Regions from separate parts of the Phytohabitans sp. LZ39 genome, predicted to be linked through region 4. Evidence: riboswitches for the same ligand, from Rfam matches in the RefSeq annotation. Region 4 holds a riboswitch; each other region holds the start of a gene.

Region 1 (5,890 bases), on a different contig from region 4:
GCCGTCCGGTGTCGCTGGTCGCACGCTCACCACCGGGCACCCGGTCTCGCGGGTGTGCACGGTCACCACGTCACCGCTCAGCAGCGTGACCGTGTAGGTCTGACCGGCCGGCAACGGCCCAGGCTCCACAGTGGACGCGGCGGCCGGTTGCGGGACGATCGGCAGGAGCAGCGCCGCGATCGCGATCGCGATGCGTGATTTGTACCCAAACACGCCGTGCCTCCTTCGCCGCGACCAATCACCCCGTAGACGCATGGACATCCGTTGCCGGTTGCACGACATTTCGCCATCCCGGGATGTCACGGCATAGTGGTGCGGTGGACCATCGCCCCCGGGTCCAGCTAGCCGTGCTGCTGGCGGTCGCCGTGCTCGTCACTGTCGGTATCGCTCGCTGGCAGACCCGGCCAGGTGCCGCCCCCGAGCCCGCCGCCGTGACCAGCACCTGCGCCGGCCACGCGCTCACCGCCGACCGCCAACTGCGGGGCATGTGGCTGACCACCGTCAACAACACCGACTGGCCCAGCCGCCCCGGCCTACCCGAGGATCAGGTCAAGGCGGAGTACCGGGGCTGGCTCGACCTGGCACAGCGGCGCGGCCACAACGCGGTCTTCGTGCACGTGCGGCCGGCCGGCGACGCGTTCTGGCAGTCCGACTACGCACCGTGGTCGTACTACCTGACCGGGCGAAGCGACGGGCAAGGTCCGGGGTGGGACCCGATGGCCTTCATGATCGCCGAAACGCACGCCCGCAACATGGAGTTCCACGCCTGGTTCAACCCGTACAAGGCGAGCCGCTCCGGCGTCTTCGCGGAGCTGCCGCCCAACCATCCGCTGCGCGCGCACCCCGACTGGGCGGTGCCCTACCCGGCCAAGGGCAAGGGCAGCCGGCTGCACTACAACCCCGGCATCCCGGAGGCGCGCAAGTTTGTGGAGGACTCGATCCTCGACGCGGTCAACCGGTACGACATCGACGGTGTGCACTTCGACGACTTCTTCTACCCCTACCCGAAGGGGCGCGAGGACTTCAACGACGCGGCCGCGTTCAAGGCACACAGCCGGGGCATCAACAACAAGGCCGACTGGCGCCGCGACAACGTCAACCTGCTCGTCAAGGAGACCAACGAACGGATCAAAGCGGCCAAGCCGTGGGTGAAGTTCGGCATCAGCCCCTTCGGCATCTGGCGCAACGCCTCGACCGACCCGCTCGGCTCGCCCACCCGAGGACTGCAAAGCTACGACGCGATCTACGCGGACACGCGACGCTGGGTGCAGGAGCGGTGGGTCGACTACATCGTGCCGCAGCTGTACTGGCACATCGGCTTCGCGATCGCCGACTACGCCAAGCTGCTGCCCTGGTGGTCCGACCTGGTGGCCGACAGCCCGGTGCAGCTCTACGTCGGCCAGGCCGACTACCGCATCGGGCAGAAAGGCGCGTGGCGCGACCCGGGCCAGCTCGACAAGCAGCTCGCCCTCAACCGCAAGTACCGGGTCACCGGCAGCGTGCACTTCAGCGCGCGCCAGGTGAAGGCGGACCGGCTCGGGGCGGTGTCCCGGTACGCGGCCGCCCACTACGCCGAGCCGGCGCTGGTGCCGGCGATGGCACACCTGCCCGGCAAACGCCCGCCGGCCCCGGAGCTGGAGGTCGACGGTGCCCGCCTGCGTTGGGATGGCGACGCGGCAAGCTACGCGGTCTACCGGGTCGACGGTGAAGCGGCCCGACTGGTGGCCACGACCCGCGACACCACATGGACCGACACCACGAAGAGCGAGGCGCCACGCACCTACTGTGTGACCGGCCTCGATCGACTGTGGAATGAAGGAAACGCGAGTGAACCACGCGTCATCGATTAACCACACGCGGCTACCGAATCTTTTCCCTGGTCAGAGCGCTGCCTGAGTCCACTGTCGATCAGGTAAGCTCTTCGGCGGTCTGCCGCGCGGCGGCGCCCCCACGGCGTCGGCGGCACACCGCCGCCTAATCGCCCGCCCAGGGCGAGTCGGGGAACCAGGTTACTGGGGTGAATCCGCGGTCCGCGGTAGGGATCCTTCCGTCCCGAATCCGTCAGCTAACCCGGCCGGCGGCCGATGGGAGGAATCGCGTATGACGCCACCCGTACGTCGCCGGCGCTGGTCGCTGGCCGTAGCCCTGGTCGCCTCGGCGGCCGCGTTGCTTTCCGGGGTGACGCTAGGACCGCTCGGCGCGTCGGCCGCCCCGAAACCCAACCCCGGTGACGAGGGCAGCTCGCCGCTGCTGCGGGACGTGCTGTCCGAAACGAGCAAGGGATACATCGAAGCCCGCAACGCCGTCAACAAGTCGCGCGGCCGGCAGCTACAGCTCCAACTCCAGCTGAACCAGGCCCAGGAGAAGGTCAAGGCGATGGAGCCCGAGATCCAGCTCCTGGTCGCCGCCTCCTACCGCAACGGCCGCATCGGCCCGATGAGCGTGCTGCTCAACAGCTCCTCCCCCGACGAGTTCCTCCAGCGGGCGGCCACCCTCGACCTGTTCGCCGCCCGCGACAACGCACGCCTGGCCCGGCTCAACGCCGCCCTCGACCAGGCCGATCGCGCCAAGGCGGCGATTGACGCCGAGCTCAAGGAAGAGCAGAAGCAGCTCGCCATCATGGCCAAGCAGAAGTCCGAAGCGGAAAAGGCGCTCCAACTGGTCGGCGGCAAGGCGACCGGCGGCTTCGTCAGCGCCACCTCCCCGGTGGCCCGGCCCGCGCCCCGCAACAGCAACGGCGGCTTCTCCCCGCAGGGCTGCACCGCCGGCGACCCCACGACCGGCCGCTGCATCACGCCGCGCACGCTGCACATGCTCAAGGAAACCCAGCGGCTGGGCTTCGACCGCTTCGTCAGCTGCTACCGCCCCGGCGGGCCGTACGAGCATCCGAAGGGCCGCGCCTGCGACTGGTCCTCGGAAAGGAACAGCTTCGGCGGCGACGCCACCGGTGCCGCCAGGCTCTACGGCAACAACCTCGCCGCCTATTTCGTGCGCAACGCCGACCGTCTCGGCGTGATGTACGTGATCTGGTACCGCCAGTTCTGGTCCCCGGCCACCGGCTGGCGGGCCTACGGCGGCGCCGGCGGCGATCCCTCCAGCGACCATACGAACCACGTACACATCTCGATGCTCTGACCCAGGATTCGAGCTACGAAAAAGCCCCGCGCGGTGGCGCGGGGCTTCGTTTCGGTCTGCCTACTGGTCTGGCATGCGGCGGGCGGGGGCCCGGCCGAAGGGCTGGCGCGGCGGGGGGCCCACCGGTGCCAGCGCGGGGATCGCCAGGGTCAGCGGGGTGTCGCTGGTGACCGTGACGTGCTCCCCGTGGTGCAGGAGGTCGAGCTTGGCGCCGTCGCCGCCGTTGCGCAGCGAGTAGGTCACCTCGTGCGGCTGGACGGCGACCCGGAGTCGAAGGCCCCGCCACAGCAGCGAGAACTCCATGTGGTTGATCCGGCTGGGCAGCCGTGGCGCGAAGGACAGGTTGCCGCCGTGGTCGCGCATGCCGCCCAGGCCCGCCACGACGGCCAGCCAGGCGCCGGCGAGCGCGGCGATGTGCAGGCCCTCGCGGGTGTTGTTGTGGATGTCGTGCAGGTCCATGAGCGCGGCCTCGCCCAGGTAGTCGTGGGCCAGCTCCAGATGGCCCACCTCGGCCGCCATGACCGCCTGGGTGCACGTCGACAGCGACGAGTCGCGGACGGTGCGCTGCTCGTAGTAGGCGAAGTTGCGTGCCTTCTGCTCCGGGGTGAACGCGTCGCCCCGCCAGTGCATGGCGAGCACCAGGTCGGCCTGCTTGAGAACCTGCTTGCGGTACAGGTCGAAGTACGGGTAGTTGAGCAGCAGCGGGTAGCCACTGGGCGGGGTGGCCGCGAAGTCCCACTCCTGGAGCCGGGTGAACTCTTCGCACTGCTGGTGTACGCCCAGCTCCTTGTCGTACGGGACGTGCATGGCGGTGGCCGCGTCGCGCCAGGACGCTGCCTCCTCCTCGTCGACGCCGAGCCGGCGGGCCTGCTCCGGGTGGCGCAGGGCCGCGTCGGCGGCACCGACGAGGTTTTTTTGCGCCATCAGGTTGGTGTAGATGTTGTCGTTAACCACCGCGGTGTACTCGTCGGGGCCGGTGACCCCGTCGATGTGGAAGACGCCGTGCCGGTCGTGGTGACCCAGCGAGCGCCACAGCCGCGCGGTGTCGACGAGCAGCTCCAGGCCGACCTCGCGTTCGAAGTCGTGGTCGCCTGTCGCTACGACGTAGCGCTGCACGGCGTCGGCGATGTCGGCGCCGATGTGGAAGGCCGCGGTGCCGGCCGGCCAGTAGCCGGAGCACTCGTGCCCGCGCACCGTGCGCCACGGGAACGCCGCGCCCTTGAGCCCCAGCGTCTGCGCGCGCTCCCGGGCCAGGTCGAGCGTCGCGTGCCGCCATCGCAGGCCGTGGGTGACCGCCTCCGGCTGGGTGTACGTGAGCACCGGCAGCACGAACGTCTCGGTGTCCCAGAAGACGTGCCCGTCGTAGCCCGGACCGGTGAGGCCCTTGGCGGCGATCGGCCGCATCTCCGCGCGTGCGCCGGCCTGGAGCACGTGGAAGAGCGCGAAGCGCACCGCCTGCTGCACCTCGGGGTCGCCCTCGAGCCGGACGTCGGCCGCGTCCCAGAACTGGTCGAGGTACTTGCGCTGCTCGCGGACGAGCCCATCCCAGCCGGAGAACTTGGCCGAGGCGATCGCCGCGCCGACCTGGTCGCGCAGCGCCGGGAACGAGCGGCGGCTCGACCAGCCGTACGCGAGGATCTTGACGACGCGCAGCTTTTCGCCGGGCTTGAGCACGGTCGCCACCGTGGTGCGCGCGAAGTCCGGGTAGGCCTCGGTGCTGATCACCGTGCGCTCCGGCCCCTCGATCTCGTGCTCCATCGCGGCGGCCATCCGCAGCCCACTTTTCTTGGTGCGGTGGATCAGCTGCCCGCCGGCGGCGGTCGCCAGGTGCTCCTCGGCCTTGAGCGGGGCCTTGAGCACGGCGGCGACCCGGGGGTCCTTGCGGGTGGCCGGCAGCTCCTCGTTGGCGACGAGCTCGGACTGCACGATCAGGCGCAGCGGGCGGTCGTCGGCCACCTCCACCTCGTAGCAGATCGCGGCGACCGCGCGCTGCGTGAAGGAGACCAGGCGGGTGCTGTGCACGCGCACCGCCCGCCCGGCCGGCGAGACCCACTCGACCGTGCGGTCGAGCGTGCCCGCCTGGAGGTCGAGGACGCGCTGGTGGGTGCGCACCTCGCCGTATCGGACGTCGAAGGGCTCGTCGTCGACCAGCAGCCGGATGAGCTTGCCATTGGTGACGTTGACAACTGTCTGCCCGGACTCCGGGAAGCCGTAGCCGGCCTCCGCATAGGGTAGGGGGCGCAGCTCGTAGAACGAGTTGAGATAGGTGCCCGGCAACCCGTGTGGTTCACCCTCGTCAAGGTTACCGCGGAGTCCAATGTGGCCATTGGACAACGCGAAGACCGACTCAGACTGAGCCAGCACATCGAGGTCGAGCCGGGTCTCCCGGACGTGCCAGGGCTCGACCGGGTAAGCCCGCTCACGGATCATGGATTCTCCAGCAACTCACTGAGGTCGCGCACGACGACGTGGGCGCCGTGCTTGTAAAGCGCGTCGGTTTGCCCGACCCGGTCGACCCCGACGACCAAGCCGAAGTCGCCGGCGCTGCCGGCCTCCACACCGGCCAGGGCGTCCTCGAAAACGGCCGCAGCCGACGGCGCGACGCCGAGCAGCTTAGCTGCGTCGAGGAACGTATCGGGGTGCGGCTTGCCGCGCAGATTGTCGCGTCGGGCGACGATGCCGTCGACGACCACTTCGACCTCGTCGATGAGGCCCGTGACGGTCAGGATATCGCGGCAATTGGCGCTTGCAGAGA
Region 2 (5,890 bases), on a different contig from region 4:
CGAGCGGCTCTCGGTAGCGGTCACCTCAGACTATCCACGATGGACTCTGCTTCGTCGGTGTCGGCCACGACCGAGTAGGCCGGCCGGCCCTGCACGGCGGTGTAGATGCGGGCCACGTACTCGCCGAGCAGGCCCAGGCACAGCAGCTGCACTGCGCCGAGGAAGAGGACCGCCACGTAGAGGGAGGGCCAGCCGCTGACGGTGGCGCCGTTGAAGTACGCGATCAGCGCGATGACCACCAGGATCCCGCAGAGCACCACGCCGGCCAGCCCCAGCCAGGTGGCCACCCGCAGCGGTGCGGCGGAGAAGCTCGTGACGCTGTCGGCGGCGAGCGCGATCATGCGGGACAGCGGGTACTTGGTGCGCCCGGCGGCCCGCTCCGCCCGCTCGAACGGCACCTCGCCGCTCGGGAAGCCGAGCCAGGGCACCACGAGCCGCAGCACCGGCGCCCGCTCCGGCAGCTCGCGCAGCGCCTCCACCGCGGCCCGGCTGAGCAGCCGGAAGTCGCCGGCGTGGGCGGGCACGTCGTTGCCGACGATGCGGCGCATCAGGCGGTAGTAGACGCCCGCGGTCCACCGTTTGAAGGTGGTGTCCGCCTGGCGGTTGGCGCGTATCCCGTACACGATGTCGAGGTTTTGACCCCGCGCGAGCCGTAGCATCTCGACGATGGTCTCGGGCGGGTCCTGGAGGTCGGCGTCGATGGTCGCGACGTAGCCGCCGCGGGCCCGCATGAGGCCGGCGAGCAGCGCCGGCTGGTGGCCGCTGTTGCGCCGCAGGCGCAGCACGCGCAGCTGGGGCCACTGCCGCCGGGCTGCGAGCAGGGCCACGGGGGTGCGGTCGGTGCTCCCGTCGTCGACGGCCACCACCTCGTAGGGCTCGCCGAGCGCGTCGAGCACCCCGCGCAACCGGGCCACGAGCAGCGGCAGTACGGACTCTTCGTTGTACATCGGGATGACCACGGAGAGTGCCGGCTCGGACGCGACCACGCCCGCACGGTATCAGGACGAACTGGATGCCGCGGGTAGCCACCGACGGGTCAGGCCGCCCGAAAGGACGAGGGGCACGCCCACCATTGCGAGCAGCACCGGCACGGAGAGGACGGCCGACCCGAGCGCGAATCCGGCGTACACGGCGAGCGCCACGATCTCCTGCCCGAACCCCGCCACCGAAAGCACTGTCGCCCGCGCCGGGCCGGCGATCGCGTCCTGGATCCGCGCCTCGGTGAGGATGTCGAAGAGCTCGAGGGCGGCGAAGCCGAGCGCGACCGCGACCATGCCGGCCGGGTGTCCCGCGGTGGCGCCGGCCGCGAGCAGCACCCCGCCGACCGCCACGATCGCCGCCAACCGGGCCGCCGAGAGGTGCGCCCACCGCTCGGCCAGCGCGCTCGCGACCGCCATCGCGGCGACGGGCAGCACGAAGAGCAGCGGTACGAACGCGGTGGCCGCGCCCATCTCGCGGGCGAGGATCGGCAGGTACTCGTCGATCGCGCCCATGCCGGTGACCACCGCGTAGAGCAGGACCGCCCGGCTCACGGTCCGGTTGGCGCGCACCTCGGCGAGACCTGCTCGCAGCGTCTTGGCGTAGCTGCCGCCGGTTTCCTCCACCCGCGACGCCTCGGGGAAGGACAGCGCGACCGGCACGACGGCCAGGCTGACGAGGATGCTGGCCAGGCCGACCAGCGGGTACCCGCCGAGCAGGAACGCCGGCGTGGCGAGCACCATCGCGGCCAGCTCCGCCACGAGAGCGGTGGTTTGCGCCAGCCCGGCCGTGCGCACGTAGCGGTCGGTGGCGTCCGCGGCGGCGAGCTCGTCGTAGACGAGCGCCTCCACGCTGCCGGAGGTCATCGCGGTCGACGCGCCCCACAGCACGAACCCGGCGGCGAAGGCGGCGTACGAGGGGAAGAACGTCCACAGTGCGAAGCCGATGGCCCGGAGGACGGCGGCGATCGCGACAAGCCGGCGGCGCGAGTACGCGTCCGCCAACGCTCCGGACGGTATCTCCAGCGTGAAGCCGACGACCGACCAGATCACGAACAGCGAGGAGATCTGCCCCGTGCCGAGCCCGGCGTCGGCGAAGAGCAGCGCGTAGACCGGGTAGAGGAGCACGCCCTCGGTGCAGGCGCGCAGGGCGCAGAGGCGCCAGGCGGTGCTACGTCATGCGGGATGGCGCGTGGGCTCGACCATGGGGCAACCGTGTCACCCCCTGGTCGAGCCCGTCAACGCACTTACTCGACGACCGATAGATGCACGTGGTTGGTGTGCAGCTCGCTGGGGCCGCAACAGCCGCTGTACGACTTCCAACCACTGCTGGGCAGCCAGATCTGTTTGAACCAGATCACGTAGAGCACGCCCAGCCGGCTCGCGTTCTTGATGAAGAAGTTGGACAGGTTGTTGCCGTACGTCTTCGCCGAACCGGACGCCGTGCCGCCGAAGACGTCGCCCGAGTCGACGCCCCAGTCGCAGGCCCGACCCTTCGGGTGCTCACCCGACCCGCCGCTGCGGTAGCAGGAGACGAAGATCTTGAAGCCGGCTCCCTTGGCCTGCTGCACCGCGTGCCACAGGCGGGGCGTGATGCACCCGTTGCCGGAGGTCGGGTCGGGGCTGATCGAGCAGCCGGACCCACCGGAGAACCCGGACGCGTTGGCGGCGCTGCCACTCCCGCTGGGACCGCTGGCGTTCTCGCCGCCGCCGGCGTTCTTCAACGCGGTCTCCGCCTGCTTCTTGCGGGCGGCCATGATCTGCACCTGCTTCTGCTGCTCGCGGATCTCGTTGTCGATCGCGAGCTTGGCGCGGGTCACCTCGTCTTTGGTGTCGAGCAGGTCGCGGAGCTTCTTGTCTTCGGTGGCGGCCACCGTGTCGAGCGCCGCGGCCCGGTCGACGAAGCCCTCCGGCGAGGTGCTGTTGAGCATCGCGGAGATCGGGCCGAGCCGGCCCCGGCGGTAGGCCGCGTTGGCCACCTCGCCGATCACGGCCGTTTTGGTGACCAGGTCACGCTCCAATTGGGCCAGTTGGGTGGTCAGCTCCCGCTGGCGCTTCTTGGACGTGTCCAGAGTCTTCTGCGCGGCGACGAAGCCCTTGCTCGCCGCGTCGAGCTGCTCGCGCAGGGTAGCGGTGCCGCCCTCGTCGTCGTTGGGTGCGGCGGTCGCCGGCCCCGCTGGTAAGCCGATCAGCGCGAACGCCGCGGTGACAAGCACCGCGACGAGGCCGACCCGGCTGCGGGCATGACCCATCAACCATCCTTCCAGTCAGCCGCCTACCGAGTTAGCTGACGGGTTCGGGACGGAAGTCTCCCTACCGCTGTCGCGGATTCACCCCAGTGGATCGGTGGTTCCCCGGCTCGCCCGAGGGCGACTCGGCGGCGGCCAACACCGGCGCCGGGGGGCGCCGCCGGGCGTTGACCGGAGCCGAGAATAGCGGCTTTCCATTGATGTGCCCACTGTTGTACCGATGGTGACGAATCAAGTACGCCCTGCTCAGGGGCGCTTTCACCACGTCGTGGGGTGGCAGTCGCCGGGTCGCGGCTCGACCTGGAGGGTGGCGTGCCCGATCTCGAAGTCGTCGTGCAGCGCCTCCCGTGCCGCGACCAACACCGGCCCCACCTGCGCGGACTCCTCCAGCGTGAGGTGCGCGGAAGCGACGTCCATGCCCGACGTCAGCGTCCACACATGCAGGTCGTGCACGTCGCACACACCGGGCACGGCGGCGAGGCGCCGCTGCACCGCGGTCACGTCGAGGTGTTCCGGCGCGGCCTGCACCAGGATGCGTACGGCCGCCCGGGCCAGCCGCCACGTGCGCGGGAGGATGAACAGGCCGACGGCCACCGCGATGATCGGGTCGGCGTACGCCCAGCCGGTCAGCCCGATCACGGCCGCGGCGACGATCACACCCACCGAGCCGAGCAGGTCGCCGAGCACCTCCAGGTAGGCGCCGCGCACGTTGATGCTCTCCCGCGCGCCCGAACGCAGCAGCCCGAACGCCACAAGGTTGGCGACGAGGCCGGCGACCGCCACGACGAGCATCGGGCCGGCGGGCACGTCGGGCGGGTCGCCGAAGCGGCGCACGGCCTCGACCAGCACGTAGATCGCCACGCCGAAGAGCAGGACGGCGTTGGCGAGAGCGGCGAGGACCTCCAGGCGATACAGCCCGAATGTGCGCTGTGGGTCGCCGGCCGCCTTGGACGCCCCTCTGCCGGCCCGCGCCGCGTCCGTGGCGCCGTCGCGGGTGGGCGCCGCGGCGGCGGACGCAGCCCAGATCGCCGCGAGCGCCATGCCGATGCCGAGCACGTCGGTGAACATGTGGCCGGCGTCGGAGAGCAGGGCCAGCGAGCCGGTGAGCAGGGCGGCCACCGCCTCGATCACCATGAAGACCGCGAGCAGGGCGAACGCGGCCCAGAGCCGCCCGCGGTGGCGCTCCCCCGCGCGTGCGACGTCCGCTCCGTGATCGTGTCCGGCTCCCATGGGCCAAGAATATATGCTGACATTGCTATGTATGCAAAAATGGCACTGGCAATCAGTGTCATCGGGCGTTCTCATAATTGAGCGTTCAACGTCGAACCGATGGGTAAAGACGTACGTGAATTCTGATGTGGACCGATCACAGGGAGTACCCATCGTGCTGACCAGACGAGCCCTGATCACCTCATCCGCCGCCGCGGCCCTCACCGCGGCCACAGTCACCGTCCCGGGCGCGGCCAGCGCCCACGGCTCCGGCCACCGGCTCTTCCCTGACTCCTTCCCGCTGCCGAACGCGTTCCAGCCCGAGGGCATCGCGATCGGGCGGGCGCCGTTCGCGTACTTCGGCTCGCTCGCCAACGGCGACATCTACCGCGCCAACCTGGCCACCGGCCGCGGGAAGATCATCTCCGCCGGCCCCGGCACCCCGTCGGTAGGCCTCAAGATCGACGACCGTGGGCGGCTCTTCGTCGCCGGCGGTGCGGCTGGCAACGGCCGCGTGGTCGACACGCACAGCGGCCGCATCCTGGCGTCGTGGACGTTCGCGACCGCACCCACCTTCGTCAACGACGTGGTGCTCACCCCCAAGGGCGCGTTCTTCACCGACTCCAACCAGCCGTTCCTCTACAAGGTGCCGCTGAGCCTGCGCGGCGAGCCGGTCAAGCTCCCGCTCACCGGTGACCTCGTCTACCAGACCGGCTTCAACGTCAACGGCATCGCCCGCACGCCCGACGGGCGCGGCCTGCTGGTCGTGCAGTCCAACACCGCCACGCTCTTCCGGGTCGACCCGGACACCGGCGTGACCAGGGCCGTCGACCTCGGCGGCTACGCGCTGACCAACGGCGACGGCCTGCTGACCATCGGCCGCACGCTCTACGTGGTGCAAAACCGCCTCAACCAGGTCGCCGTATTCGCGCTCGACAAGCGTGGCCTCAGCGGCCGGCTCACCGGCACGCGCACCAACCCCAACTTCGACGTGCCCACCACCGTGGCGGCCTTCGGCGACCGGCTCTACCTGCCGAACGCCCGCTTCGGCGTGACCGTGACCCCCGACACCACCTACAGCGCCAACGTCGTCAAGCGCTGAGTGGCTCGGGAGAGGGCGACATAGAGCGTCCGTGCGCCGGCGTCGGTCCTTATCTCTTCGGGTGAGATGAGGACCACGCCGTCGTACTCCATGCCCTTGGCCTGAAGGCTCGTGACCACCTGGAGGCGGTCGGTGGGCAGGCCGGCCAGCCAGCCGGCGACCTCGTCGCGGCGGGGCACCGGCGTGATCACGCCGACCGTCCCCTCCACGTCCGCGAGCAGCCGCTCCGCGGCCTCGCGGGTCGCGCCCGGCAGGGCCGCCGCGGACACCGTCAGCTCCTCCGGTGGTACCCCCGTCGAGCGCACCGCCCGCGGCAGCGCGATGTCCGGCGAGACCTCGCGGATCACCTTGGC
Region 3 (5,890 bases), on a different contig from region 4:
GCTTGGCGTGCGGCCGGAGCCATCGTCGCGGCCCTGGCTGTCGTGGGCGGGCCGATGCCACTCATCACCGCGAGCGCCGGCGCGACCTGCCTAACGCCCGCCAAGGCCACCACCGCGACCCGCGACCCCAACCACCTCACCGCCGACCAGGTCCGCGAGCGTGAGCGGCTGACTCAGCAGGCCCTCGCCGCTAAGGGTGGGCCGCGGACGACGGCCACCGTCACGATCCCGGTCATCGTCCACGTCATCTCGGGAGACAGCACCCGAGAAGGCGGCAACATCCCCGACGAGATGGTCACCGCGCAGATCGACGTGCTCAACCGGGCCTATGCGACGGCGACCGAGTTCGCGTTTGAGCTCGTCGAAGTAGACAGAGTGGTCAACCCGGCCTGGTACCCCATCGTCTACGAATCCGCCGCCGAGCGTGCCATGAAGACGGCGCTCCGTGTCGGTGGCATGGAGACGCTCAACCTCTACCTCGGCGACCTCAGCGACAGCCTCCTCGGCTGGGCAACCTACCCCCAGCCGGCGCTCGACCCCAGCGACGGGGTCGTCGTCCACAGCGAGTCACTGCCGGGCGGGACGTCACTGCCCTACAACGAGGGCGACACGGCCGTGCACGAGGTCGGGCACTGGCTCAACCTCTTCCACACGTTCCAAAACGGCTGCACCGAAGACGGCGACCTCGTCAACGACACGCCCGCCGAGGCGTCGCAGGCGAGTGGCTGCCCCGAGGGCCGGGACACGTGCACGGCGGACCCGGGCTTGGACCCGATCCACAACTACATGGACTACAGCACGGACGCGTGCATGCTCGAATTTACGCCGGGGCAGGCATCTCGCATGCTCGCGGGCTGGGACGCGTTTCGCGCGCCGTAGTGGGGGCGGCCGACGGGTCGAGCCACACCTGCACCGCGGGGCGGGCCGGCGGCTCGACCGCGAAGGGGGTGGCGCCATTGCGCCCGTGGCGGGCCAGCATCGCGACGTCGACCGTGAACTCGAACAGCTGCCAATCGACCTGTGGCGCCGCCCGCAGGTGGCCGGCCAGGCGGGCGACCTTGGCGCGGTCGGTGACCACCGTGGCCCGGCCGGCCAGATAGGCCTCGTCGTCGCTGTCTTCCGGTGGGAACGAGTGCAGCGCGTATCGCCCGTCGCGCTCCAGGTCGCGCCGCTTGGGCGAGTCGACCACGAAGCAATACAGCCCGTCGTCCGTGATGACCGGCGAGACCGGGTGGACCCGCGGGCCGCCGTCGGCGCGCACGGTCGCCAGGTAGCCCAGGCCGGGACCGTATTGCAGCATGAGGGCGCGGATCGCCTCCGACAGGCGGGGCTCGTCGGCACTAAAGTCGGACCAGGATGCCATGCCCAACATCCTATCGAACATATGTTCGAGGCAGGTAGTCCCCTATGGTGTGTTGATGCTGCTCTCCGACCGTGACCTCGTGACCGAGATCAAGGCGGGCGGCCTCGCGCTCGATCCCTTCGAGCCGGCGCTGGTCCAGCCCTCGAGCATCGACGTGCGGCTCGACCGGCTCTTCCGCGTGTTCAACAACCACCTGTACACGCACATCGACCCGTCGGTGCAGCAGGACGAGCTGACCTCGCAGGTCGAGGTGCCGCCGGGCCAGCCGTTCGTGCTGCACCCGGGTGAGTTCGTGCTGGCCTCCACGCTGGAGGTCATCTCCCTCGGCGACCAGCTCGCCGGCCGCCTGGAGGGCAAGTCGAGCCTGGGTCGCCTGGGGCTGCTCACGCACTCGACGGCCGGCTTCATCGACCCGGGCTTCAGTGGCCACGTCACGCTCGAGCTGTCCAATGTGGCCAACCTGCCGATCACGCTCTGGCCGGGCATGAAGATCGGCCAGCTCTGCATCTTCCGGCTCTCGTCGCCAGCCGAGCACCCCTACGGCTCGACCGTCTACGGCTCCCGCTACCAGGGCCAGCGCGGCCCCACACCGAGCCGGGCCTGGAAAAACTGGCGCACCTGGCCGACGACCACCTAAAAGATCCACTTCAAGACAAAGATGTGAGCTACCGCGACGTCCGTCGTGGTCCAGACCGCTGCTCCCGCGGCCTCACCCGTCCGCTGTTGGTCTTGCAGCGCGGACGTGGCAGCGGAGGCCGGGGATCTCGGCTCGCCCTGCGAGCCGCCGGCCTGCGCGGTCTCCGGCGGGAGCGGCGGTCCGCAGCTGACGCGGCCCGGGAAATCTGGCCCAAGCAAGAAACGCCCTCCCATCCCGGATGGATGGGAGGGCGTCTCCTTTACTGGCCGGTGCGGTCGCGTGACGGGGGAACACGCGACTGGCGCGGCCACGGGGGTGGGTAACGCTTATCCGGGTCGGCCGTAGCTGTTGATCGGCGCGGCGTTCATCGTGCGCATCCTGATCGGTACGCCGGGTTTGGACGCGTCGACGATGTAGCCGCCGCCAACGTAGATGCCGACATGGTGGAGGTCTGGGTAGTAGAAGATGAGGTCGCCGACCTTCAGGTCGCTCTTGCTGCTGATGGGGTCGACCGTGCCGCGCTGGCGGGCCGCGTTGTGTGGCAGCCCGACGCCGGCGGCCGCCCACGCCTTCATCGTGAGGCCCGAGCAGTCGTACGTGTCGGGGCCTTCGTTACCGAAGACGTAGCCCTTGCCGATCTGCGCGCAGGCGAACTTGGCCGCCTTGGTGCCGGCGCTGCCGTCGTACTCGACGGGGCAGGGTGCCGGCCGGAGCTCGCCGATGCCGCCGCCCTCGCCGTACGCCTCGAGGCGCATCTTCTCCAGCTTGGCGATCTCGCCGTCGATCTGCTTCTTCTTCGCCGCCAGCTGCGCCTCTTCCTCGGTGAGCTGGCCGACGAGCTGGTCGAGCGGTGCCTTCTGCTCCGCGTACTTCGCGCGTAGGTCGACGACCGCCTGGATGTCGGCCTGCGAGCGGCGGGCGAAGACGTCGAGGATCTCGAGCTGGTTGGTGAAGGTGCTGGGCGAACCCGTCGTGAGGACCGCGTTGAGCGCCGAGAAGTTGCCGCCCTTGTACTGCTCGGCCGCGAACTCTCCGACCTTCTGCATCGCGAGGTCGATCTGGAGCTGGAGTGGCGCGATCTTCTTGGCGAGCGCCTGGGCCTTCTGGCGCTTGGCCTGGAGGTCGAGCCGGGTCGCGTTGTGCTTTTCCGCCAGCGGCTCCAGCTTGACCCAGGCAGCGTCGATCTGCTTTTCGATCTCGGCCGGCGTGGGCGCGGCGTGCGCCACGGTGCCACTGGAGAGCACGGTCGCGACAGCGACGAGAGCGGTGATTACGGTGCGACGCGCGGCATAGCGTGCCACCGGAGCCGTTACTCCTTCTCCCTGGCCGCCTACCGGGTTAGCTGACGGGTTCGGGCGGGAGAGCGCGCCCTACCGCTTTCGCGGATTCACCCCGAGGTGCTTGGGTCCCCGGCTCGTTTCTTGGTCCGACTCGGCGGGCTGAGCCGTGGTCTCCCAGGCTGGGAGGCCGACCGCCGGCTCAACGATCCCCAAGGGTAGGAGCGGCCCAATCACCCGCGCAAGCCGTGTGGACAACCCCTTCGGTCCGTATACCGGTTGGTAGCACCGCGTGTATCGAAACGGCCTCAGTCAATGGTTAGGAACACGTCGTCGAGCAGGCCGGCGTACTGGTCGTTGTCGAAGGACACGTTCTTTCCGCCGATTCGCAGTGGCTCGGAATTCACAATGGACACATTCGGTGGCACTGTGACCGCAGCGCGTGGCACGCCATCCACGGCGATCGACAGCAGGCGACCGGAGCGGGCGCAGGCGAGCGCGTGCCACCGCCCGTCGGCCACCGTCACCGGCGCGACCACCCGGTAGATCGTGGTCTTGCTCGCCAGCACGCAGCTCGGCTGGCCCGCCTTACCGTCGACCTGGAGCTTGAGCTGGGTGACGCCGCCGGTCGAAAACCCTTTCTGCACAACGTTCGCGCCGTCGCCCGTGTCCGCCGGCGCCATCAGCACCGAGGCACCGAACCGCACGCCACGGGTGCCCGGGTTGAGCTCGGGCGCGGGCAGGCCTTCGAGGATCACGCGGGGGCAGCCGGGCGCCACGCACCGCGGCGGGAAGCGTGCCGCCCACCCGGCGCCGTGTGGCGTGTAGGCCAGCGTGCCGCGGGGGTTCAGCGGGTACCGCCCGTCAACGTCCGCGACCGGGCCGAGCCACCAGCCGTCGAACGTGTACCGCAACGACAGTGCCGGCTCGCGGTCGGCCGACGGCCGCGCGGAGGCGGCGAGGAGCAGGCTCGCGAGCCCGAAGAGGACAACCGCCAGCCGGCGCGTCGTGTGCATCTTGCGCGACATTGCTCGATTGTGGAGATTCGTGGCGAGACGGACAATCCCCCGGCCGAGGGGCCTGAAGGTTTTTTACGTAGACACGAGATCCGGCGGAATCTATTGACGACAACCACTCGACCCAGCCAGGGTTTCTCCATGCCCAACCTGACAACGCGCATCGCCCTCACCACAGCGGTGGTCGGCGCGGCGACCCTGGTGCCGGCCGTCCCCACCCTCGCGTCCAGCCCGCAGGACACCAGGCAGCAGGAGTACGCGGCCGCCGCGGCGGAGTACGGCGTGCCGGAGAGCGTCCTGCTCGCCGTGTCCTACCTGGAGTCCCGCTGGGACACCAACGCCGGCACGCCCAGCACCAGCGGCGGGTACGGCCCGATGCACCTCACCGACGCCGCGTACGTGACGTCGCTGCCGGGTGGCAACCACCACGACCACGACGGCGAGGACCCGCGCGGCGACGACAGCCGCCAAGCCCGAAACGTCGACTCGGGCGGCGTGCCGGCTCCGGCGCCCGAGGCGCTGCAAACGCTCGACCGGGCGGCGGCGATCACCGGCGCGTCCGAGGAGGCGCTGCGTTCCACCCCGGCGGCGAACATCGGCGGCGGGGCGGCGCTTCTCGCCTCGTACCAGAGAAGCATTGGTGGACCGGCGGGGAGCGTGAGTGACCCGGCGGCCTGGTACGGCGCGGTGGCCAGGTATTCCGGCGCGGACAGTGCCGACGCGGCGGCGGCCTTCGCCGACGAGGTCTTCGCGACGATCAGCGCCGGCGCGACGCGGGTGACCGACGACGGCCAGCGGGTGACGCTCGCGGCGCGCGACGTAGCCCCGGACCGCGGCTGGCTGGCCCGCCTGGGCCTGCGCAAGCTGGCCCGCCCGGACGGACTCGAATGCCCCACCGACATCTCCTGCGAGTGGATCCCGGCGCCGTACCAGGACCTGGGCGGCGGCGATTACGGCAACCACGACAAGGGCAACCGGCCGAAGCAGCAGAAGATCGAGTACATCGTCATCCACGACACCGAGGGCTACTTCAAGCCGTCGATCGACCTTGTGCTCGACCCCACGTACGTGAGCTGGCACTACACGCTCCGCTCGGTCGACGGGCACATCGCGCAGCACGTCAAGGCCAAGGACGTCGGCTGGCACGCGGGCAACTGGTACGTCAACGCGAAGGCGATCGGGCTGGAGCACGAGGGCTTCGCGGCGCAGGGCACCTGGTACACGGAGGCGATGTACCGCACGTCGGCCAAGCTGGTGCGGCACCTCGCGCTCCGGTTGGGCATCCCGCTCGACCGCAACCACATCATCGGCCACGACAACGTGCCCGGCACGATCCCCTCGACGGTCCGCGGCATGCACTGGGATCCAGGCCCGTACTGGAACTGGTCGCACTATTTCGACCTGCTGAAGGCGCCGTTCCGCACCACAGGTTGGCCGGGCAGCGGGCTCGTGACGATCGACCCGGACTTCGCCACGAACAAGCCCGCCTTCGTCGGCTGCTCCGGCGGCGCCACAGTGCCCTGCCCGCCGCGCGGCTCGTCGGCCGTCATCCTGCACACCGCGCCGGACGCGGCCGCCCCGCTGGTCAAGGACATCG
Region 4 (5,890 bases):
AGCTGGCGCCGCCGACCGTGCCGAAGAGCGCGCCCCACGCGAAGGACACCAGCGTGCGGGGGACGAGTACCACCATCATCAGCGCGCCCACGACGACCGCCGCCGGTGGTGCGAGCGGGCCGAGGCGGTCGACCAGGCGGGGGGCGTCGGCCAGGTCGGGCTGGGGGAGCAGCAGCACGGTGAGGCCGAAGAGGACCAGGATCGCGAGCAGCAGCGTGAAGCGGGCCACCGACCGCTGCCGCAGGCGGGGCGCCAGCGCACGCAGGCGGGGGGCCGACGCTCGCAGGCGGGGGGCCAGCGCCCGCAGGCGGGCGATCACGAGGCCGCCGTCGCGGCCATGCGCTCCGCGCGGAGGCGGTCTGACCACGTGTCGTCGAGTGGGGGGAGCGAGTCGTAGCCGGTGGCCCAGCGCAGCAGCAGGTCGGCGATGGCCGGGTTGCGGGAGAGGGCGGGCCCGTGGGAGTACGTGCCGAGGAGCTTGCCGCGCCACGCGCCCTCGGTCGCGCCGTCGTTGCCGATGCCGGTGGTGACCCGGGCCAGCGGGGATACGCCGGCGCCAAGGTGGGTGCGGCCGCCGTGGTTTTCGAAGCCGGTCAGCGGAGGCAGGCCGAGCCGCGGGTCGATCGGGCCGCCGAGCTCGCCGACCGCGCGGGTGGGGCCCCGGTCGGAGTGGAAGTCGAGCAGGTTGAGGCCGGGGTACTGGGTGCCCTTGGCGAAGAACGAGCCGCCGAGCAGCTGGTAGCCGGCGCAGACCGCGAACACCACCGAGCCCTGCGCCACGGCGCGGTGCAGGCCGCCGTCGCCGATCAGCCGCTGGGCGGCGAGGGCCTGCGGGCCGTCTTCGCCGCCGCCGAGCAGGTAGATGTCGGCGGTGGTGGGCAGCGGCTGGTCGGAGCGCACCTCCAGCGTCTGCACCGGCAGCCCGCGCAGCGCGGCTCGGCGGGCGAGGATGAGCAGGTTGCCCCGGTCGCCGTACGTGGACAGCAGGTCGGGGTAGATCCAGACGATGCGGATGGTGCTGTCAGAGGACACGGTCGAGCTCCGCTCGGATGTCTTGGAACGCGGTGTAGTTGGCGATCACTTCCAGCCGGCCGGGCGGCACGAGCCGCACCGCCTCGCCGAAGGTACGTACGTGCTGGAACCGCACGTCGTTCACCTCGAGGCGTACCGCCAGGTCGTACGCACGGTCACCGGTGATGAGCACCTGGCGGCCGCGCAGCGGGCTGAAGTCGACGTCGAACAGCCACGACGTGTCGAGCCCGTCGGGGTCGCGCGCGTTGATCGAGAGCAGTGTCGGCGCGTTATCGGCCATGTCGAACGCCTCCAGCCAGCTCGCCGGGTTTTTGGCGAGCAGCAGCCGGATGTTGCGGCCGTCGCGGACCACCTGGGCGTACCGGCCGGCGACCGAGGCGACCGTGGAGAGGCGGGAGACCGCGTCGGTCGGGCGGACGCCGAACTGGGCCGCCACGGCGAGCGCGGTGGCCGCGTTGCCGAGGTTGACCCGGCCGGGGAGCTGGAGCGAGATCTTGTGCCAGGCGCCGCGCGGGTCGACCACGCCCTCGTCCTCGACCACCCACTGCGGCACCGGCCGGCGCAGCGAGCAGCCGGTGCACCACCACTGGTCGGCCTGGCGCTCGATCGGCGAGCCGCACTCGGGGCAAACCCATGAGTCGTCATGCCACCGCTGGCCGGCGCTAAACCACGTGACGGCGGGAGAACCGGCGGCGGCCCACACGACCATCGGGTCGTCGGCGTTGGCCACCACGTGCACGCCGGGGTGCTCGGCAAGCGCGGTGCGCCACATCTGGGCCATCATCGCGACCTCTTTGGCCCGGTCGAGCTGGTCACGGGAGAGGTTGAGCAGTGCCACCACGCGCGGCTCGGTGGCGACCAGCACCCTGGGCAGGTAGTGCTCGTCGACCTCCAGCACCGCGTACGGCGTCTGGCCGGCCTTGGCGAGCGCGGAGGTGTGGCCGGTCGGCATGTTGGCGCCGAACCCGTTTGTCGCGACCGGCCCGAGCACGCCCACGGCGGCCGCGGCGAGGCGGGTCGTGGTGGTCTTGCCGTTGGTGCCGGAGATCAGGGCGATCGCGCGCCCCGCGGCGAGGTGGGCGAGGAGGTCTGGGTCGATCTTGAGGCCGATCCAGCCGCCGATCACCGAACCGTCGCCGCGCCCAGCCGCTCGCGACAGGGCGGCCGCCGTGCGGGAGACCGAGCTGGCGACCTTCGCCCGCAGGGGCATCTTGCCGTCCGTCACGGAGGCGAGGTTACCAACGCAGTCTGGATCTCCACTCGACCGTCGGGAAACCGTCCGTCGCGCGCGATGTGTGTGGCGATACTCACCGTGAGCGATCAACGAAGCGTGAGTCCGAGTTCGACAGAGTGTCGCGACATTTAGGACAGTGGCCTTAACGACCGCTCATATTCTTGCGTGCCAAACTCGCTCCGTAAGATTCTCGTCACAGCGTGTGGAGAACGGCATCCGCTACAAACGTTGAGCCGGGTCGTTCACCCGGCCGCGCCGCCGAGACACGCCGAGCCCTGCCCGCTCGTCCGGTGCGGACCTTGGAGCCACACAACGGCATAGCGGGCGGGGACGGGGGACCCAGGATCTGCGGTCCCGACCCACGCCGGGGAGACCCGGCCGGGCTGAGGCCTTGGGGTGAAGCCGCCACGGCGGCCGGGCAATCCTTCCCGCCCGAACCCGACAGCTCACCTCGCAGGCGTGCCGGAGGGAACACATACCGTGCACGAACTCCGTTCGGGCCGGCACAGGCTGCCCGCGAAAAGGCGGGCCGGCCGGCTCGCGCTCGCCGTCGGGCTCTGCGTGTGCGCCGGCCAGCTGCTGGCCGGTCCCGCGCTCGCCGAAGCCGCGCCCGTGTCGACCACCACCGTCGCCGCCGCGCAGGCGGCCGCGTCGGTCACTCCACACGTGACGATCAAGCCGAACACCGCCCGCCTGCCGTGGGGCAACACGCTGGTGCTCACTGCCACGATCACCGACCCGAGCACCCGCAAGGCGGTCTGGGGCGGCACCGTCCAGTTCCAGGTGTGGAAGGGCGGGAAGTGGGTCAGCACCGGCACCCGTCCGGTCTACTCCACCGGCAAGTCGATCCTCTCCATCAAGCCGTACGAGAGCCGCATGTACCGGGCCGTCTACAGCGGACGTGGCTCGTACAAGGGGACGGTCACCGGCCGGACCTCGGTCGCGGTGATCGCCAGCCGGGCCAAGGTGCTCGCCGAAGCGCGCAAGCACATCGGCAAGCCGTACAAGTTCGGCGCCGTAGGACCCTCGGCTTTCGACTGCTCGGGCTTCACCAAGTACGTGTACAAGAAGGCCGCCGGGCGGGTGCTCCCGCACAAGGCGAACGACCAGCAGCGCTCGGGCACCGGCGTGGCGAAGAACAAGGCGCTCCCCGGCGACCTGATCGTGATCCGCTCCGGCTCGTACGGCACCCACGTCGGCATCTACGCCGGCGGCGGCTACATGTACGACTCGCCGCGCGCCGGTGTGCGGGTCGGCAAGCACAAGATCTGGTCGAGCAACTACGTGGTGCGCCGGCTCGCCTAGTCGCTCCACTTCCCTCCCCGGCACCGATACATCACCCCATCCCCCCAACGATCCAGGGCAAGCCCATCCGGGTTTGCCCTGGATCGTCTCTGGGGTCGGTTGCCCCCTCCGGCCTGTCGCCATCCGGACCCTCCACCGCCCTCCACCGCATTTGACGTGCGGTTTTGTCAAGGGGGTCACCCGAGCAACGCTGCGATTCCGGTTGCGAGTGGAGGGAAGTGGAGTACAGTGGGGCGCAGTGGCAGGGTTACTCACCGGAGGGACCCGCCGGCCCCGGGGGACAGCGGCTCCGCGAAAGCCGCCAGAGGCGAGGGGGTGGGCCGATGTTTCTCGGCACCCACACCCCGCGCCTGGACGAAAAGGGCCGGTTGATCCTTCCGGCGAAGTTTCGCGACGAGCTGGCGGGAGGTGTCGTGATCACAAAAGGGCAGGAGCGCTGCCTCTACGTCTTCCCAGCACCCGAGTTCCAGCGGATCGCGGGCCAGCTACGCGAGACGCCGATGACACACAAGGCGGCTCGGGCCTACAGCCGGGTGTTCTTCGCGAGCGCCCACGACGAGGTGCCCGACAAGCAGGGCCGGGTGACGATCCCGGGCCACCTGCGGGAGTACGCCGGGTTGAGCCGCGAACTCGTCGTGATCGGTGCGAGCAGCCGGGTGGAGATCTGGGACAAGCAAGCGTGGGACACCTATCTCTCCGAGAGCGAAGACGACTTCGCGGGCATCGAGGAGGGGGTGCTGCCCGGAGGACTCTAAGGGCTGGCAGACGCCGTACTGCGAGATCTCCAGCCGCTCCTGCACCTGACGTCTCTTCCCCGATGTCAGGCGCGTCCCGGCCTCCCCGCGAAGGAGGCTCACGGAAGAGCGGATGGGGATCTGGCAGTACGGCGCACGGTTCTTCGGGCACCGGGCGCATGGGCACACGGGCGGGTCACTGGGGGTCGAGATGGGGGAGCTGCGCGGCACGCACGTGCCGGTGCTGCTGGAGCGGTGCCTCGCGCTGCTCGCGCCCGCGCTCGACCGGGGTGACCGTACGACCGTGCACGTGGACGCCACCCTCGGGCTCGGCGGCCACGCGGAGGCGGTGCTCCGGGCGCATCCCCGGACCGTCCTGATCGGACTCGACCGGGACACCGAGGCGCTCGCGCACGCGCGGGCCCGGCTGGAGCCGTTCCGCGGGCGCGCGCACCTCGTGCACGCGGTCTACGACGAGCTGCCGCGGGTGCTCGACCTGCTCGACTACGAGCGGGTCGACGGGGTGCTCTTCGACCTCGGGGTGTCGTCCCTCCAGCTCGACGCGCCCGACCGCGGGTTCGCCTACGCGCAGGACGCGCCGCTGGACATGCGCATGGACCAGACCCGCGGCCGGACGGCCGAGGAGGTCGTCAACGAGTACGAGGCGCCCGAGCTGATCAGGGTGCTGCGGGTGTACGGCGAGGAGAAGTTCGCCGCACGGATCGCCGCGGCGATCGTGCGCGAGCGGGCGAAGGCGCCCATCACCTCGTCGGCACGGCTGGCCGCGCTGGTGCGGGACGCGATACCCGCGGCGGCGAGGCGCACCGGGGGGCACCCCGCCAAGAGAACGTTCCAAGCACTTCGCATCGAGGTAAACGGCGAGCTGGCCGCGCTGGAAAGGGCGCTGCCGTTCGCGCTCGACGCCCTCGCGCCGGGTGGCCGCGCGGTGGTCCTGTCCTACCACTCGCTGGAGGACCGGATCGCCAAGCGGGCGCTCGCCGCGCGGGCACGGAGCACCGGGCCGGTCGACCTGCCGGTCGAGCTGCCCGGCACCGGGCCGACGCTGCGGCTGCTCAGCCGCGGCGCCGAGCCACCGAGCGAGGAGGAGGTCGCGGCAAACCCGCGCGCCGCATCAGTGCGGCTGCGGGCCGCGGCCCGGATCGAAGAGGGGGAGGGGACATGAACGCCATCGGGAGCAGCAGGATCAAGACGACAGGAGCACCGCGGTCGGGGGGCCGGACCGCGGAGCGGGAACACCGGACGGTCGGCAACACCGCGCTGAAGACCGAGCCGATCGACACCGCGCGGGATTCCGCGGCGCCGGGGGGCGCACCGCGGGAGCGCAAGGTCGTGCCGTGGCTGCGGGTCGCGCCGCCGCTGCCGGTGGCGGTGCCGCGGGCACCGTTCATCGCGCTGATCCTGGTCGTCGTGGTCGGCGGCGTGCTGGGCATCCTCGTGGTCAACACGAAGATCAACGAGAACGCCTTCCGGCTGAGCGAGCTGCGCGAGCAGCAGTCCGCGCTCGACGTGCAGGAGCAGCAGCTCAAGCAGGAGATCGCGCGGGCCGAGGACCCGGGCAACCTCA

The links. Region 4 has a riboswitch for cyclic di-AMP ahead of AC5L36_RS29520 (NlpC/P60 family protein). Riboswitches for the same ligand answer to the same signal wherever they lie in the genome.
Region 1: it holds a riboswitch for cyclic di-AMP, as region 4 does, so the genes downstream of both, AC5L36_RS04110 (coiled-coil domain-containing protein) here and AC5L36_RS29520 (NlpC/P60 family protein) in region 4, are expected to answer to the same signal.
Region 2: it holds a riboswitch for cyclic di-AMP, as region 4 does, so the genes downstream of both, AC5L36_RS43240 (coiled-coil domain-containing protein) here and AC5L36_RS29520 (NlpC/P60 family protein) in region 4, are expected to answer to the same signal.
Region 3: it holds a riboswitch for cyclic di-AMP, as region 4 does, so the genes downstream of both, AC5L36_RS01000 (C40 family peptidase) here and AC5L36_RS29520 (NlpC/P60 family protein) in region 4, are expected to answer to the same signal.

The regions. Positions count from the first base shown of each region.
Region 1 is NZ_JCADBM010000002.1:105,816-111,705, reverse strand. Features, by position in the region: gene AC5L36_RS04120 (S8 family peptidase) at 1-213, opposite strand, end outside; gene AC5L36_RS04115 (glycoside hydrolase family 10-like protein) at 318-1,850, shown strand; cyclic di-AMP (ydaO/yuaA leader) riboswitch at 1,962-2,096, shown strand; gene AC5L36_RS04110 (coiled-coil domain-containing protein) at 2,101-3,135, shown strand; gene AC5L36_RS04105 (glycoside hydrolase family 65 protein) at 3,196-5,565, opposite strand; gene AC5L36_RS04100 (beta-phosphoglucomutase family hydrolase) at 5,562-5,890, opposite strand, start outside.
Region 2 is NZ_JCADBM010000039.1:10,513-16,402, forward strand. Features, by position in the region: gene AC5L36_RS43230 (glycosyltransferase family 2 protein) at 21-986, opposite strand; gene AC5L36_RS43235 (MFS transporter) at 999-2,105, opposite strand; gene AC5L36_RS43240 (coiled-coil domain-containing protein) at 2,225-3,229, opposite strand; cyclic di-AMP (ydaO/yuaA leader) riboswitch at 3,234-3,367, opposite strand; gene AC5L36_RS43245 (cation diffusion facilitator family transporter) at 3,485-4,456, opposite strand; gene AC5L36_RS43250 (SMP-30/gluconolactonase/LRE family protein) at 4,611-5,537, shown strand; gene AC5L36_RS43255 (HelD family protein) at 5,510-5,890, opposite strand, start outside.
Region 3 is NZ_JCADBM010000001.1:211,621-217,510, forward strand. Features, by position in the region: gene AC5L36_RS00985 (zinc metalloprotease) at 1-879, shown strand, start outside; gene AC5L36_RS00990 (pyridoxamine 5'-phosphate oxidase family protein) at 821-1,363, opposite strand; gene dcd (dCTP deaminase) at 1,419-2,000, shown strand; gene AC5L36_RS01000 (C40 family peptidase) at 2,327-3,301, opposite strand; cyclic di-AMP (ydaO/yuaA leader) riboswitch at 3,312-3,447, opposite strand; gene AC5L36_RS01005 (LamG-like jellyroll fold domain-containing protein) at 3,586-4,305, opposite strand; gene AC5L36_RS01010 (N-acetylmuramoyl-L-alanine amidase) at 4,435-5,890, shown strand, end outside.
Region 4 is NZ_JCADBM010000017.1:142,544-148,433, reverse strand. Features, by position in the region: gene AC5L36_RS29535 (TVP38/TMEM64 family protein) at 1-319, opposite strand, end outside; gene AC5L36_RS29530 (type 1 glutamine amidotransferase) at 316-1,032, opposite strand; gene AC5L36_RS29525 (Mur ligase family protein) at 1,022-2,242, opposite strand; cyclic di-AMP (ydaO/yuaA leader) riboswitch at 2,619-2,741, shown strand; gene AC5L36_RS29520 (NlpC/P60 family protein) at 2,747-3,571, shown strand; gene mraZ (division/cell wall cluster transcriptional repressor MraZ) at 3,895-4,326, shown strand; partial or broken gene rsmH (16S rRNA (cytosine(1402)-N(4))-methyltransferase RsmH) at 4,517-5,470, shown strand; gene ftsL (cell division protein FtsL) at 5,485-5,890, shown strand, end outside.